DNA from 4 places in the Streptomyces halobius genome. Region 1 is predicted to be linked to each of the others. Evidence: riboswitches for the same ligand, from Rfam matches in the RefSeq annotation. Region 1 holds a riboswitch; each other region holds the start of a gene.
The links. Region 1 has a riboswitch for cobalamin ahead of metE (5-methyltetrahydropteroyltriglutamate--homocysteine S-methyltransferase). Riboswitches for the same ligand answer to the same signal wherever they lie in the genome.
Positions count from the first base shown of each region.

Region 2: linked by a shared signal. The riboswitch ahead of K9S39_RS01240 (ABC transporter substrate-binding protein) and the one ahead of metE (5-methyltetrahydropteroyltriglutamate--homocysteine S-methyltransferase) in region 1 are both predicted to bind cobalamin.
Region 3: linked by a shared signal. The riboswitch ahead of K9S39_RS37795 (acyl-CoA thioesterase) and the one ahead of metE (5-methyltetrahydropteroyltriglutamate--homocysteine S-methyltransferase) in region 1 are both predicted to bind cobalamin.
Region 4: linked by a shared signal. The riboswitch ahead of K9S39_RS37915 (ABC transporter substrate-binding protein) and the one ahead of metE (5-methyltetrahydropteroyltriglutamate--homocysteine S-methyltransferase) in region 1 are both predicted to bind cobalamin.

Region 1 covers NZ_CP086322.1:2,521,224-2,525,065, forward strand. The annotation lists gene K9S39_RS11840 (L,D-transpeptidase) at 1-1,089, shown strand, start outside; cobalamin riboswitch at 1,417-1,636, shown strand; gene metE (5-methyltetrahydropteroyltriglutamate--homocysteine S-methyltransferase) at 1,799-3,842, shown strand, end outside.
Region 2 covers NZ_CP086322.1:294,045-297,886, reverse strand. The annotation lists gene K9S39_RS41890 (S10 family serine carboxypeptidase-like protein) at 1-18, shown strand, start outside; partial or broken gene K9S39_RS42645 (DUF4158 domain-containing protein) at 152-569, opposite strand; cobalamin riboswitch at 1,131-1,298, shown strand; gene K9S39_RS01240 (ABC transporter substrate-binding protein) at 1,328-2,971, shown strand; gene K9S39_RS01235 (ABC transporter permease) at 2,968-3,842, shown strand, end outside.
Region 3 covers NZ_CP086322.1:8,332,043-8,335,884, forward strand. The annotation lists gene K9S39_RS37790 (VOC family protein) at 3-419, opposite strand; cobalamin riboswitch at 709-956, shown strand; partial or broken gene K9S39_RS37795 (acyl-CoA thioesterase) at 1,155-1,487, shown strand; gene K9S39_RS37800 (hypothetical protein) at 2,142-3,020, shown strand; gene K9S39_RS37805 (hypothetical protein) at 3,039-3,719, shown strand.
Region 4 covers NZ_CP086322.1:8,357,972-8,361,813, reverse strand. The annotation lists gene K9S39_RS37925 (heavy metal translocating P-type ATPase) at 1-340, opposite strand, end outside; gene K9S39_RS37920 (serine hydrolase domain-containing protein) at 630-1,748, opposite strand; cobalamin riboswitch at 2,040-2,242, shown strand; gene K9S39_RS37915 (ABC transporter substrate-binding protein) at 2,419-3,555, shown strand; gene K9S39_RS37910 (FecCD family ABC transporter permease) at 3,536-3,842, shown strand, end outside.

The DNA of each region.
Region 1 (3,842 bases):
GCCAATGCGTCGTCGCCGGACGCGGGCGCGGCCAAGGTGACCGTCACCCCGGCCGGGGGCAGCAAGGCGGCCCAGCTCGGCTCCGGGATATCGGTGCAGGCCGACGGCGGCAAGCTGGTCTCGGTAGAGGTCAAGGACGACGACGGCGCCAAGGTCGCCGGACAGCTGGCCGGTGACGGCTCGTCATGGAAGTCGGACAACAAGGTCAAACCGAAGACCACCTACACCGTGCGGACGAAGGCGAAGTCGACGGAGGGCAAGGAATCCTCCGCCACCTCGGTCTTCACCACGGAGGAGGCCGACAAGGTCAACAAGCTGACCAACACGCCGGGCGGCGGGCAGACCGTCGGCACCGGTATGCCGATCTCGATTCTCTTCGACAACCCGATAGCCAAGGACAGGCGCGCGGAGATCGAGAAAGCGATGAAGGTCACCTCGCAGCCGAAGGTCGAGGGCGCCTGGGGCTGGGTCAGGGACTGGACCGGCAAGGACCGCATCGACTGGCGCCCCAAGGACTACTGGCCGGCCGGCACCAAGGTCTCGGTGAAGGGCGCACTGGGCGGTATCAACTCCGGTGAGGGCGGCTGGTTCGCCCGCGACTACAACTTCGACTTCCGTATCGGCGCCGACCGCAAGGCCGTCATCGACGTCCCCTCGCACACCCTGACCATGTACGAGGACGGCAGGAACGTCGGCTCCGTCACCGGCTCCGCGGGCTCCCCGCAGGACCCGACCCGCGGTGGTGTGCACACCGTGCGCAGCAAGAACGCGGCGGAGACGATGGACTCCTCCACCATCGGGCACGGCAACGAGTGGATGCTGGACTCGCAGTGGGTCACCCACCTGACCGCCTCCGGGACCTTTCTGCACTCCGCCCCGTGGAACAAGTCCCTGGGCGTGGTCAACAACAGCCATGGCTGTTTCGGTATGACCACCAACGACGCCAAGAAGGTCTACGACTTCCTGTCGATCGGCTCCACGGTCGAGGTGAAGGGCACCAGCAACACCAGCAAGACCGATGTCGGCAACGGCCTTGAGGTGTGGCAAGAGACCTGGTCGCAGTGGCAGCAGCGCAGCGCACTGAAGTAGCGGGACTGCCTGAGTAACCGAAACACCTGCATCCTGAACATCGTCACCGCGAACAGGGCGGTCGTGGCCGTGGGGCTACGGCCGCCCTGACGCAGTTCCTCATCCGGCCACCCCTCCGGTTCTGCCGCTCCACCGGTGGCGGCAAAGGCGACCCTCCATGCGCGGCCGCCCACCTCCACTACAACGCAACCAGCGACTTCCCGCCATCGGGCTGAGGCGTTCGGCGTACCACCGCAAGATTCGGCGTACCCCACCACCGGATCCGGCGCACCCGCCGCCGGATCGGGGTCGCGGCCCGCCCCCCATACCGACCGCGAACGTCCTCGTCTACGCTGGCCGTGCAACTGGTTCGCCCTGTCCGCCAGGCAGGCGCGTCGCAAGAGGGAACCCGGTGGGAATCCGGGACTGCCCCGCAGCGGTGAGTGGGAACGACCGCCGTCTTACGCACTGGGCCCGATCCCGGGTCTGGGAAGCGACGGCCAGTAGATGTCCGCCTTCGGCGGATGTGCCCGCGAGTCCGAAGACCTGCCAGTGCCCGTGCGCGACACCGCGTGCGGAGATCCCGGTGACCTTCGAGGGCGGGTCGGCGACATAGCAGGCGGGCACGTACGGCACGGTCTGGCGTCGTGGTCCGCCCGTTGTGCCATCCCTTCGCGTCCTCGGCCCCGTCCCGGGGTCACATGGAGACACGCTCGCGAAGGAGAGTTCCGTGACCAGCAAGTCCCCAGCCGCGGCAGTACGGGCCACCGTGCACGGCTATCCCCGTCAGGGGCAGCACCGGGAACTGAAGAAGGCCATCGAGGGCTACTGGAAGGGCCGGGTCACCGCCGACGCCCTCCGGGACACCGCCGCCGAACTGCGCCGCGGCAACTGGCGACAGCTTGCCGAGGCCGGTGTGCACGAGGTGCCGACCGGCGACTTCTCGTACTACGACCATGTGCTGGACACCACCGTGATGGTCGGCGCGATCCCGGCCCGGCACCGGGCCGCGGTGGCCGCCGATCCTTCCCCAAGCTCTCGGCTTCGCTCGAGCAGGGGATGCCCCATCGACGTCTACTTCGCGATGGCGCGCGGCACCCAGGAGGCGGCGCCGCTGGAGATGACCAAGTGGTTCGACACCAACTACCACTATCTGGTACCGGAGTTGGGACCGGAGACGGTCTTCACGGCGGATTCCACCAAGCAGGTCGCCGAGCTCCGCGAGGCTCTGGCGCTCGGTCTCACCGCCCGGCCCGTCCTGGTCGGCCCGGTCACCTATCTGCTGCTGTCCAAGCCGGCGCCCGGCGTCGCCGCGGACTTCGACCCGCTGACGCTGCTCGACCGGCTGCTGCCGGTGTACGAGGAGGTGCTGGCCGATCTGCGGGCCGCCGGTGCCGCGTGGGTGCAGCTGGACGAGCCGGCGCTGGTGCAGGACCGCTCCCCCGCCGTGCTCAACGCCGCCGCCCGCGCCTACCGTGTCCTCGGCACACCAGCCGACCGTCCGAAGCTGCTGGTCGCGGCCTACTTCGACCGGCTGGGCGACGCCCTGCCGGTGCTCGCCAAGGCGCCCGTCGACGGCCTCGCGCTGGACTTCACCGGCGCCGCGGCCGCCAACCTCGGCGAGCTGGCGGCGGTCGGCGGGCTGCCCGGCAAGCGGCTGGTCGCGGGCGTCGTCAACGGCCGCAACGTGTGGATCAACGACTTCGAGAAGTCACTGTCCACCTTGGGGACCCTCTTGGGCCTCGCCGACCGGGTCGACGTGTCGTCGTCCTGCTCCCTGCTGCATGTCCCGCTGGACGTCACCGCCGAGCGGGACATCGATCCGCAGATCGCCCGCTGGCTCGCGTTCGCCCGGCAGAAGGCCACCGAGATCGTCACGCTGGCGCGCGGCCTGGAACGGGGCACCGACACCATCGCCGCCGAACTGGCCGCGAACCGGGCCGCCTTGGCGTCCCGTGCCGGTTCCGCGCTGACCTACGACCCCGCGGTACGGGCGCGCGCCGCGGCGGTCACCGACGCCGACACCCGCCGTTCGCAGCCGTACGCCGAGCGGGCCGCGGCCCAGCGCGCCCAGCTGCGGCTGCCGCTGCTGCCGACGACCACCATCGGCTCGTTCCCGCAGACCACCGGGCTGCGGACGGCCCGCGCCGATCTGCGCACCGGGCGGATCGACAGCGCCGCGTACGAGGAGCGCATCGCGGCCGAGATCCGGGACGTCATCGGCTTCCAGGAGAAGGCCGGTATCGATGTGCTGGTGCACGGCGAGCCGGAGCGCAACGACATGGTCCAGTACTTCGCCGAGCGGCTGGCCGGCTATCTCGCCACGCAGCACGGCTGGGTGCAGTCCTACGGCACCCGCTATGTCCGGCCGCCGATCCTGGCCGGGGACATCTCCCGTCCGGAACCGATGACGGCGCGCTGGACCCGGTACGCCCAGTCGCTCACCGACCGCCCGGTCAAGGGCATGCTCACCGGCCCGGTCACCATGCTCGCCTGGTCCTTCGTCCGCGACGACCAGTCGCTCGGCGACACCGCCCGCCAGGTGGCGCTGGCACTGCGGGACGAGGTGAACGACCTTGAGGCGGCGGGAAGTTCGGTGATCCAGGTCGATGAGCCGGCGCTGCGCGAGACGCTGCCGCTGCGGGCCGACGGGCACGCCGCGTACCTCGCCTGGGCGACCGAGGCGTTCCGGCTCACCACGGCCGGAGTCCGTCCGGACACCCAGATCCACACCCATATGTGCTATGCGGAGTTCGGCGACATCCTGCGGGCCA
Region 2 (3,842 bases), 2.2 Mb from region 1:
GGCCTGCGAAGGGGATGAACGCACCCGCACTGGCCGCCCGGGAACCGTCCCGGGCGGCCACGGTCCAGGCGGCTTCTCCTGCGGCCCTCGTGCGGAAGACCGACCCAACTGACCGACCGTATCCGGACCTTCGCCCAGCTTTGACACACCCCAGGCGGCCGAGCTGGAACGCCGGGATCTCATCCACCGGCTCCAGCGCGCGGGCGAACGCGGTGCCCGTCGTCTTCGTCGGCGGCCGGCGCAGCCGCTCCAGCTCCGAGTACCGCCTGACCTCCGTCGTTGTCAGCGTGGCCACCAGGTCCCCGGGCAGTGCCGGGTCCGCCCGGCGGGCGGCCTTCGCGACCGTGGCGTGCAGCCGCTTCTCCGCGACAACCCCTGGCCTCGGCCACCTGCCGGGCCAGCAAGCTCACCCCCGGGCAGCAGCACCCGGTGACGGCGCAGCCGGCCCACCGCCAGGTTGAACAAGGCCACCGGCCCCTCGGCATGCGTTCACGCCCTCCATGCAGGAACGTACGGAACTGCCGGCCCCACTCGGCGTCCTCGTACGGGTGGTAGCCGTACGCGTCGCGGTCGCCTCGCGCAGACGGTCGATGGTGGCTGTCAGGTCGTCCTGTGCGCCTCGGAATGCGCGCGAGGCGCATGTGGTCGAGAACCACCTCGATCGCACGTCGGAGGCGAGGAAGCAGGCCGCGGCGGGCGATCGGGGCGAGCCGGCCGTCTGCCAGCCACCCTGAGAGTCTGTGGATCTGAGCGGCGGATGCCGCTGACGTCGGCGGTCCCCGGGGCTCGGTTTCCACCGGTCGAGGTACGGGAGGTCGCCGACCGCGTGGTCGCGCTCGCGACGGGTACGACTGCGGATCATCGGGGCGCTGCTGTGACACTTGCCGCGCTCCGGGCGCCGGGCGCGCGTGGTGGGCTCGGCCCCGGCCACCGGTGTATGCGCCATGGGCGCGGTTGCAGCGGGCGGGAGCACTCGGGGGGCGCAGAGGATCGGCCGGGGGCGGCCGCCCGCCTGGACACCATCGTCGCCGAGGTGGTGCTGCGGATGCCGGGTTCCGGCTTGTCCCGCTCTGGTCGGAAACTGCAAGGGCAGGTGAGCACGGACACTCCCCATGGACCGGCTGGGCTGGCTATGTTGTTCGTGCCGCGGTTACGGGAAACCGGTGTGAATCCGGTGCGGTCCCGCCACTGTGACCAGGGAGCTCCCCTGCATCCGTGTCACTGCGCCCAGGGCGTGGGAAGGCGTGGGGGAGCGGTGAGCTGGAAGCCAGGAGACCGGCCGTGGTGCAAGCCCGTTGGTTCCACGAGGATGGAGACAGGGTCCACCATGTTCGGTCCTGCCCGGGCGCGCCTCGCGCTGCCCAGTTCACTTGCACATTCCCCCGCACCTCAGACCGGTCGGCAGATCGACCGGCGCGCGTTCCTGCACGGGCTGGCGGTCGCCTCGTCCGGTCTCGTCCTCGGCGGTGGTCTGACCGCGTGCACCTCCGGACAGTCCTCGCCCACCGGTGCGGGGGAGCCCCGGCGCGGGGGCCGACTGCGCGCGGTGGTCTCGGGTGCCAGCTCCAGCGATGACACGCTGCACCCCTTTGTCGCCGGGTCGTGGGGCGCTGGCATCGTGATGAAGAACCTCTTCGACAAGCTGTGCGCGTACAAGGACGATCTCACCGTCACCAACCGGCTCGCGGAGTCGATCGAACCGAACTCCGACGGCTCGCTGTGGACCGTCAGGCTCCGGGACGGCGTCGAGTGGCACGACGGCAAGCCGCTGTCGGCCGACGACCTGATGTACTCCGTCAGGTATCTGCTCGACCCGAAGTCCTCCTTCACGGGTGCCAAGGACCTCGCGATGGTGGACGTCGACGGGCTGCGCAAGGTGGACCGGCGCACCGTGGCCGTTCCGATGCGCCGGCCCATCGCCGACCTGCCCTCGTTGCTCGCGGGCTGGTACGTCTACGTCATCCAGGACGGCACGACTGCGTTCGACAACGACCATCCGCCGGTCGGCACCGGCCCGTTCCGGTTCGACCGGTGGAGCCCGGGGGACCGGGTACGGCTGACCCGGAACGACTCCTACTGGGAGAGCGGCCGCCCCTACCTCGACGAGCTGGAGATCATCTTCATCACCAAGGCCGACACCCGGCTCAACGCGCTGCTCGGCGGCGACGCCGATGTCGCGCACGAGCTGGCCTGGGCGCAGGCCGCGGCTCAGGAGCGGACGGGCCGGGTCCAGGTCGTGACGTCGCCGGTCGGCCGTATGCAGAGCTTCAACATGATGGTCGACCAGAAGCCGTTTACCGACCCGCATGTGCGTGAGGCCCTGAAGCTGGCGGTGGACCGCCAGGAGATCGTGGACACGGCGTACTCCGGCTACGCCGACGTGGGCAACGACCTGTACGGGTTGGGCGCTCCGCTCTACAACGACGATCTGCCGCAGCGCCGCTACGACCCGGACAAGGCGAAGTCGCTGCTGCGTAAGGCCGGCAAGGAAAGGCTGACCGTCACCCTGCACACCTCTGATGTCACCCCCGGCATGCTGGAGGCCGCGACCCTCTACGCCGAGCAGGCCAAGCGCGCGGGAATCACCATCAAGCTGGAGAAGTCACCGGCCGACTCGTACTGGTCGGAGGTGTGGGCCAAGAAGCCCTTCGCGCAGAGCGGCTGGGGCAACTACGCGCTCGACTGGTTCTACGGGCAGACGTTGCTGTCCACCTCGGACAGCAACGAGACCGGCTGGCGCCGCCGGGACTGGGACAAGCGGTTCTTCGCCGCGCGCGCCACCATGGATCCCGGCCTGCGGGCGCAGCGCTACGCCGATCTGCAGCAGGAGCTGTGGCAGGACGGCGGGTACATCATCCACTCGTTCGTGAAGTGGATCGACGGTGCACACCACAAGGTCGGCGGCGTCCGCGGCGCCCCGCCGGCTTCCGACGGCTGGGGCAGCTACCGCGATGTCTGGCTCGGCGCGTGACCGGCCATGCGCACCCGTTGCTCACCGCGTGCACCCGTCGGCTGCTGGCCGCGGCGGGGGTGACGGGCGCCGCCACGGTGCTGGTGTTCGCCGGGACGGAACTGCTCCCCGGCGACGCGGCCGAGGTGATCCTGGCCCGGTCGGCTGGTGGGGCGGGCGGTACGCCGGAGCAGATCGCCGCGCTGCGCGCGGAGCTCGGCCTGGACCGGCCCTGGGCCCAGCGGTACGTCGACTGGCTGGCCGGGATCGTCGACGGCGACCTGGGGCGCTCCCTGGTCAGCGGACGCCCGGTGACCGACATCGTCGCCCAGCGGCTGGGCAACACGCTGCTGCTGGCCGGGCTGGCGGCGGTGCTGCTGGTGCCGGTCGCGATCGGACTCGGGGTGTGGTCGGGCCTGCGGCAGGGCCGGTTCGCGGACCGCGTCACCTCGGCGGTGGCGATCGGGCTGCAGTCGCTGCCCGAGTTCGTCGCGGCGACCGGCCTGATCGCGGTGTTCGCGCTCGGTTGGAAGCTGCTGCCGCCGGTGTCGCTGATACCGGACGGCACAAGCCCGCTCGCCCGTCCGGAGACCCTCGTCCTGCCGGTGGCCAGCCTGCTCACGGTGATGGCGGGGCAGTCGATCCGGATGGTCCGCGCCCGTACCGGCGAGGTGGTGCGGGCCGAGTACGTACGCATGGCCAGGCTGCACGGCATCCCCGAACGGCGCCTGGTGCGACGGTACGTGGTGCCGAGCGCGGTCACCCCCGCGCTGCAGCTGCTGGCCGGCAGCATCTCCTGGCTGATCGGCGGAGTGGTCGTCGTCGAGCAGGTCTTCGCCTACCCCGGCATCAGCCATGAGTTGGTCGCGGCCGTCTCCAGCCGGGATGTGCC
Region 3 (3,842 bases), 5.8 Mb from region 1:
GTTCAGGCCGGCTGCTCGCTGATGTTGACCAGCCAGGTGATTCCGAAGCGGTCCGTACACATGCCGAAGACGTCGCCCCACATCTGCTTCTCCAGCGGGACCGTGACCGTGCCGTCGCCGGAGAGCTTGTCCCAGTAGCCGCGCAGTGCGGCGGCGTCATCCCCGCTCACACTCACGGAGAGGTTGTTTCCGGGCTTGTACGCCATCCCCGGGGGGATATCCGCGCCCATGAGTGTGAACCCGCTGTCCGTTTCGAGCATGCTGTGCATGATCTTGTCGGCGGCGTCTCCGGCCTCCTTCTCGCCGAACTCTCCGTACGTGTTCATCCTCAGGGTGCCGCCGAAGACCTCCTTGTAGAATTCCATCGCTTGTCGGGCGTTGCCGTCGAAGCTGATGTACGGGTTGAGGCGAGAAGGCACGGAATTTCCCCTTCGTGACGTGACGTCATTTCTGGAAGATTAGGCGATATGGCGCCGATAACCGGGGCAACTCCCCGGCCGTCGGACATCGGCCTGTTGCCGCAGCGGGGTCGCGTCCGGCCCCAGCCTGACGCCGTCCACCATCAGGGAGGGTTCCGGGGCCGGACTGTTGGTGCCCGCCCTTCCGCCACCCGGCAGGACCCGCGTGCGATACCGCTCCGCCCACCGCGCGCCGGCGCTCTTCAGCCGGGGAACGGGGCCTGCGGACCACGCGGGAATCCGGCTGTGGTTACCCTGGCGCTGCAGCTGGTTCGCCCTGTCAGCCAGGCAGGCGCGTCGTAAGAGGGAACCTGGTGGGAATCCGGGACTGCCCCGCAGCGGTGAGCGGGAACGACCGCCGTCATACGCACTGGGCCCGCGCTCGGGCCCGGGAAGCGACGGCCAGTAGATGCCTCGTACGGACGACTCGTGCGAACGACTCGAACGTACGCGAGGCGTGCCCGTGAGTCCGAAGACCTGCCGCTGCCCGCATGCCACCGGGGCGTGCGGTGATCCCGACGGCTCGACGGGGCCGGCGGAACCGGGCAGGCCCCGTGCCTCGCCGCCCGCCACTCCTTCGATCCCCGGGCTGTTTTCCGCGACTCGCGAAGGAGAGTTGACGTGTCCGACCGAACCGCGACCCTGGATTCCGCCGCCAAGACGCCGGACGATTCCCAGGTGACGCTCGCGCACATCATGAGCGAGCACGACACCAACCTCTACGGCACCATTCACGGTGGCGTGGTGATGAAGCTCATCGACGACGCGGCCGCGGCCGCCGCCGGGCGGCATGCCGACGGTCCGGCGGTGACCGTGTCGGTGGACCGGATGACGTTCCTGGCCCCGGTACGCGCCGGCGATCTGCTCAGCGTGCGTGCCGAACTCGAAGGGGCGGGCCGGACGTCGATGACGGTGGTGGTCCGTGTGACGGCCGAGCGTTGGAATGCCTCGGGGCCGGTCGCCGAAGTGGCCACCGGCCGGCTGACGTTTGTCGCGATCGATGCCGAGGGGCGGCCCCGCCCGGTTCCCGGTCTCGCTTGGTGAGCTCCTCCAGGATCTCCTCCAGCCAGCGCACATGCGCGGCCAGGGTTCGGCTCTTGTAGTCGTGGACGTGGTCGAGGAGTCGTGGACATGGTCGAGGATCCACCATCCGGGCGCGGTCCACCTCCGGCAGCCACGGCTCCTCGCGGATCTCACGGGCGTGGGACCGCTCCACCTGTGCGCGCCGGGCCACCAACTCGGACTCCTCCGCTCTCCTTCGGCTCTCCCCGGCCCTTCGGCTCTCCTTCGGTGAGCCGACTGCCAATGCCCTCCCATCAGCGGATTCATTGCCGTACAAGCGGGATTTCATCGGACGTGGCTAGCGTCAGCCACGTCCGATGCAGGCACGGCACGTCTTACCAGGGAAATCCCGGGCAACGGGCGATGAGCGATGGGCCATGGGCAAGGTCGAAAACGAGCAGGCGTAGGCGGGCCATTGGCGGCCGACGGCTGCTGCGCGACTGCGCTGAAAATGGCCCGGCACCTGACGAGGCGTCCATAACCACTGAGCCGAGAAACGGAACCCGTCATCCCCATGCCAGGCATGTCTCGTGGGCTTAGCGGCTTAGAGGCTTAGCGGGCTCCGCAGGGTGAGCCGTTGCTTGACACGGCCAGATTCTGATTGATGGGGGAGGTATGGGTTTGCCACGCATATTCAAGCGGCTCCTGGCCGCGCTGGTGGTGCTGGCCGCACTCTTCGGGTTCATTTCCCCGGCGGAGGCCAAACCGGTCCGACCGGTTGACCTATGCGCGACACAGGTTGCGGCCGCCCGGCAGATCGGGGCGGAGATCCGTGCGCACAACGCCAAACCGCATGTATTCCGGATGCCGGCGCAATCGGCGGCCGCGGCGGCGTACAACGCGGAGAAAGCGTCCTTAGAGGCCCGCAGAGCCACGGTCGTCGCCCAACTGCGGGCGTGTTACCAGGCGATGAGGGCGCTCGAGGACGAGGACTCGGGCCCTCTGGGCCTTAAGGCGCCTACCCGGCGGAAGTTATCCGATCTTGAGCAGGCCAAGAAGCCCGTTTCGTCGAACTGGACCGCACCCCCGCCGCCCCCGAACGGCAAGAACTGGCAAGTCCCCAAAAACTCCCCGATACGCCAGGTGTACGAAGTCATCCGAAAGGGCAACCCGGGCAGGGTAGGCGACATCAGGCTCCGTGGCGTCGCGCGTCCGCAGGCCACGGACAGAGATACGGCGTATCCGGCGGCGTCCGGCCGTACGATCGGATCGTATAACTCCGGGAAGCCCAAGGTTTCGCCGGACCACATCGTCCCCTTGGCCGAACTCGTCCAGATGCGGGGCTTTATGAAGCTCACGCCCCGGAACATGTACGTGGTCGCGCGTGCCCCGCTGAACTTTCAGTGGCTGTCGAAGGCCGCGAACGAATCGAAGAAATCCAGGAGCGCGGCCTATGTGTCGGGCGCGGATCCGCGATGGATAAGAGAGCAGGTCGGGCTGGAGAACGAGACGCGCAAGAAGTTGCAGGAAATCATCGACCAGCTGCTCAAGAGCCAGTGACAGTGACGGAGGTTGGATATGGGCCCGGACGAAATCGCCGCTACGCTCGACGATTGGTCACTGACGTTTGTCGGCAACGACTCCGATGAGATCTCCCGGATCCCTGAAAAATGGCGGCCGATCGCGCTGTCAGCCGATGCGGAATCTCGTCGCCGAACCGCGTTGTCGCTCTGGAACCAGAGCTTTCTCGACCTTCTTCCCGAGTTCGCCGAGGTGCTGAACGCGCACTGCGTCGACGTGCGCGTCTGTATGACCGATGATTCCCCGGTGCTGGCTTACGTTCTGGAGACGGACGACGGCGAGCTGGTGTCCTGGGTCGGCTATGACCCCGGCACGTTCGAGGAGCCGGACTTCTGGGAGAGCTTCCCAGAACCGGTGCAGGTGTTCCTGCGTCAAGTCCATGCGGGGTTCGCCTCGGCGAGCACCGACTCGTTCGGTGTGGCGCGACCCATGGAAATGGGCACCATCGCCGAGCTGGCCGACTTCCCCGACGGCGTCCCCGGTTGGGACGACGACGCCCGTATCCCGTCGACGCGCCTGCTGCAGATCACGACAGACGGCGGCATTCTCAAATACTGCCTTTCCCCGGATATCGCAGTGGGGAAGATCGCCCTGGTCTACGAAGGGGACATCGACCCAAAGGATTTCGGTCAGGAGCTGGACGAGCTTCTGATGTCGCGCTTCGAGGACCCGTCCTGAGCAGAAAGGTGTTGGAGTGGTGTCACACCAGCCCGGTCAGGGGGAGTCTCCCTGGCCTCCGCAGGGAAACGAGCCACCGCCCGTTCCGCCTGGGGGCGGCCCGCAGCCGCCCGTGGCGGGGGA
Region 4 (3,842 bases), 5.8 Mb from region 1:
TCATCCCGCACGTGAAGCCGAAGGAACCGGTGTCGGACGGGCGAAGGCGCACGGCGGTGCGTGCGTACGCCGGCAGTCCGGCGCTGACCCGCAGGTCGGGGAAGACGACCCGGGAGGTGCACTCCCCCGACTCCTGCCGGTCGAAGACCAGCTCCACCGGCACTCCCTGGCGGACCTTGATGACGTTGGGGCTGTAGCCGCCGCGCACCGTCACTTCGGCCCGCTGCACCCCGCCCTCCAGCCGTGCGGCACGGGCCCGGCGCGGGCCGAAGAAGAACCAGCCCAACCCGGCGATCAGGACGGCGGCGGAGACCACCACGACGACATCGGCGACTCCCATGGCGGATCGCCCTCCCTGCGTGTTCGCTCCCCTCCAGCCTCGCGCGGCTACCCCTACGGGGCAGGGGCTGACCGGCCCCCATGCCCGGGACAGGTGGCCCTTGCGCCCCACATCTGATCCCCCTCGGAGACCTTGCCGCCGCGTGCACCATGCATCCCACCCGGCCCCACCGCCACGCCCCCGCACACGCGGCCGCGCGCGGGCCGCAGCCCGGCGCGCCCCGATCCCCGGATCAGTACAGCCCGGACCGACCGGACGTACCGTCACCACGAGCGCCGGCTGTCACCCGTCACCTGCACAAGGCGGTGTCGACGGCGGCCTGGACATCGGCGGGGCCTTGTCTGACGGGTGCGGAGTCCGAGTCCGCGGTGACGGCGACCGTGAAGGCACGGCCGTCATCGGTGACCCCTGTACGCGTCCCGTAGCCGGGGATGTCACCGCCGTGCCCCCACATCAGACCGCCGCAGCTCATCGGCGTACCGATCACGCCCAGCCCGTAGCGGGCACCGGGCCACAGACGGCCGGCGGGGACTGCGACGGTGGTGCGCATCCGGGCGAGCTGCGCGGGCCGCAGGAATCTGCCGCCGAGCAGGGCCGAGAAGAAGCGGTTCAGGTCGCCGGGGGTGGAGATCATCTGCCCGGCGGCCCAGGCCCAGGAGGGGTCCAGCTCCGTGATGTTCTTCATCACTCCCCCGCCCTTCGCGGCGTACCCCTCCGGGTGGGCTTCCCGGATGCTCTCGTCGCCCGCGGCGGGGAAGTAGGTGTGGCGCAGTCCGATGCGCTCGATGACCCGGCGGGTGATTTCCTCCGCCAGCGGGCGGCCGGTGACCTTCTCGATGATCAGGCCGGCCAGGAGGTAGTTGGTGTTGCTGTACTCCCAGCGGGCCCCGGGAGCGAAGTGCGCCTTGTGCGCCAGCGCCAGGTCGAGCAGTGCGCGGGGCCGGACGTAGGTATGGCGCTCCTTGCCGGTCGGGTCGCCGATGAAGTCGGTGTAGTTGGGCAGTCCGCTGGTGTGCTGCAGCAGCTGACGTACCGTGATGCGGCGACCGTCGATGCCCTTGCCCCGCACCAGGTTCGGCAGATACTTCTCGACCGGGGCGCCGAGGGCGACCCTGCCCTCCCCGACCAGCTGCAGGACGACGGTGGCGGTGAACGTCTTGGTGTTGCTCCCCACCCGCACCTGCCCGTTGACCGGCACCTCCGCCCCGGTCCTCAAGTCCGCGACACCGGCGGTGTAGTGGCGGATACGACCGTGACGGCCGCGGTCCGCGGCCAAGGCGGCGGGGTACCCGTCATCGCGCACCAGGTGGACCAGAGCCTGCCGCACGACGTCAGCCGAACCACCAGCCCGCGCCGGAGCACCTCCGACAGCCAGGGCAGCAGCCACCACAGCCATCACAGCCGCCATCGTGATCCCGCGCCGAGACCCGGACGATGCGGCGCGGACACGGCGAAACTGAGGAGAACGATCGGGCATGGGAACCCTGTCCCCGCCCCTTGACGCAAGGAAACTGTGCCGCCCGCAAGATCCCCCGCAAGATACAGCTGCCCGACGAGGCTCCCGCCCGGGTGTTGGGCGAGGGCATCCCTACGCGGCGACTCGTGCCCGCTCGTGCCCGTACGCGTCGGCGACTCGCGCCCGCTCGTCCCGCGCTCACGCCCCCTGGCTCGCGCCCCCCGTGCATCAGTGTGAACGGGCTCTCCTTTTCCCCCTGCAGGCGGGTTGGCTACTGTGTGCCCGACGAACTGCGCGACGGGAGCCAGGAAGCCGGTGAGAATCCGGCACGGTCCCGCCACTGTGACCGGGGAGCGGACCCCACGGAGACCACGGCAGCGATGCTGGAAGGTCGGGGCGAGCGGCGATCCGGGAGTCAGGACACTGACCTGTCGCGGACACCATCCACGGGGCGTGGACCCCAGGAGGCGTGCATGAGGTCTGCGGCGGCGACAGACGCGGCAGACCCGTTCGGGTGCTCGGCGTGCGCGGCCGGCGGCCCAGTGGGCCGTGGCCGGAGTGCGTTGCGGTCCCGGGTGCCGGTCCCCTGGTGGCCCGTGCTCCGGACCGGAGAGGATCCCGGATGCCTGGACCCACCGTGCCGAGCCCTGACGTCTCACGCCGCCGACTGCTGGGCGGCGCCCTCGCCGCAGCCACCCTGCCCATTCTCGGCACGGCCTGCGGGCGGGCCGAACCCGCGGCCGGCACCGGTGACGGACTCCGCGTCACCGACCTGACCGGCGCCACCGTCGAACTGCCGCGCCCGGCCCGCCGGGTGGTGACCATCCCGCTGCCCGCCGCCTCCATGGTGGTGGCCGTCAACGGCGGGCCTGAGGTGCTGGCCGGAATGAACGCCGCCTCGCGCACCGCGATCGAGGGCAGCTTCCTCGGCACGGCCCACCCCGAGTTGCTCAAGGTCCCCACCGAGGTCGCCGGCGCCGAGTTCGCACCCAACGTGGAGAGCGTGCTCGCGCTGGAACCGGATGTGGTGATCCAGTGGGGCGACCGCGGTCCGGGCATCGTCGAACCACTGCGCAAGGCCGGGCTGACCGTCGCCCGGCTCACCTACGGCACCCAGAAGGACCTGGAGGGCGCCATCACCCTCTACGGCAAGCTGCTCGGCAAGCAGCAACGCGCCGAGAAGATGGTGAACGGGATGCGTACGGCCCTGAAGCGGCTGCGCGGCCGGCTTCCCGCGTCCGGTGCGGGCGCCGAGAACGCGCCGTCCGTGCTCTATCTGCGCGGCGCCGCCGACGGACTGCAGGCCGGGGGCGGCGCCTCCTACAACCACTACGTCACCGAGCTCGTCGGCGCCCGCAACCCCGCGGCCAGGGTCGACGACGAGCAGGTCACCATCGACAGGGAACAGCTCCTGAAATGGGACCCCGACATCATCCTGCTGGGCAACTTCGGGCCGGCCGCCCCGAAGGATCTCTACGCTGAACCGGCGCTGGCGACCCTGCGGGCGGTGCGCGAGCGCCGCGTCTACAAGGTGCCGCTGGGCGGCTACCGCTGGGACCCGCCCAGCCAGGAGTCGCCGTTGATGTGGCAGTGGCTCGCCGGTCTGGTGCACGGCACCGGGGCGCCGGGGCTGCGGGACGAGGTGGTCCGCCAGTACGCGTTCCTCTACGGTGCCGAGCCCACCGCCGCCCAGCTGGACGTCATCCTGCGGACGAAGGCCAACTCCGGCTCCCGGGACTATGACGACTTCGGCCGCTGAGCGGGGCGGCCGGCGCGGGCCGGAACGACCCGGCGGGCCGGGAGCCACGCCGATACCGGCCGCCGGACTCCGCCGCCGCACCGCGCTGTTCGTCCTCCCGGCGGGCGTGCTGCTCGTCGCCGTCACCGCCCTTGCCGTGGGCCGCTATGCGGTCGGCGTCGACCAGGTCGTACGGATTCTGCTCGGGCAGCTGCTGCCGCTCGAACGGACCTGGACACCCACCGAGGAGGCGGCGGTGCTGAACGTCCGGCTCCCCCGGGTGCTGCTGGCCATGCTGGTCGGCGCGG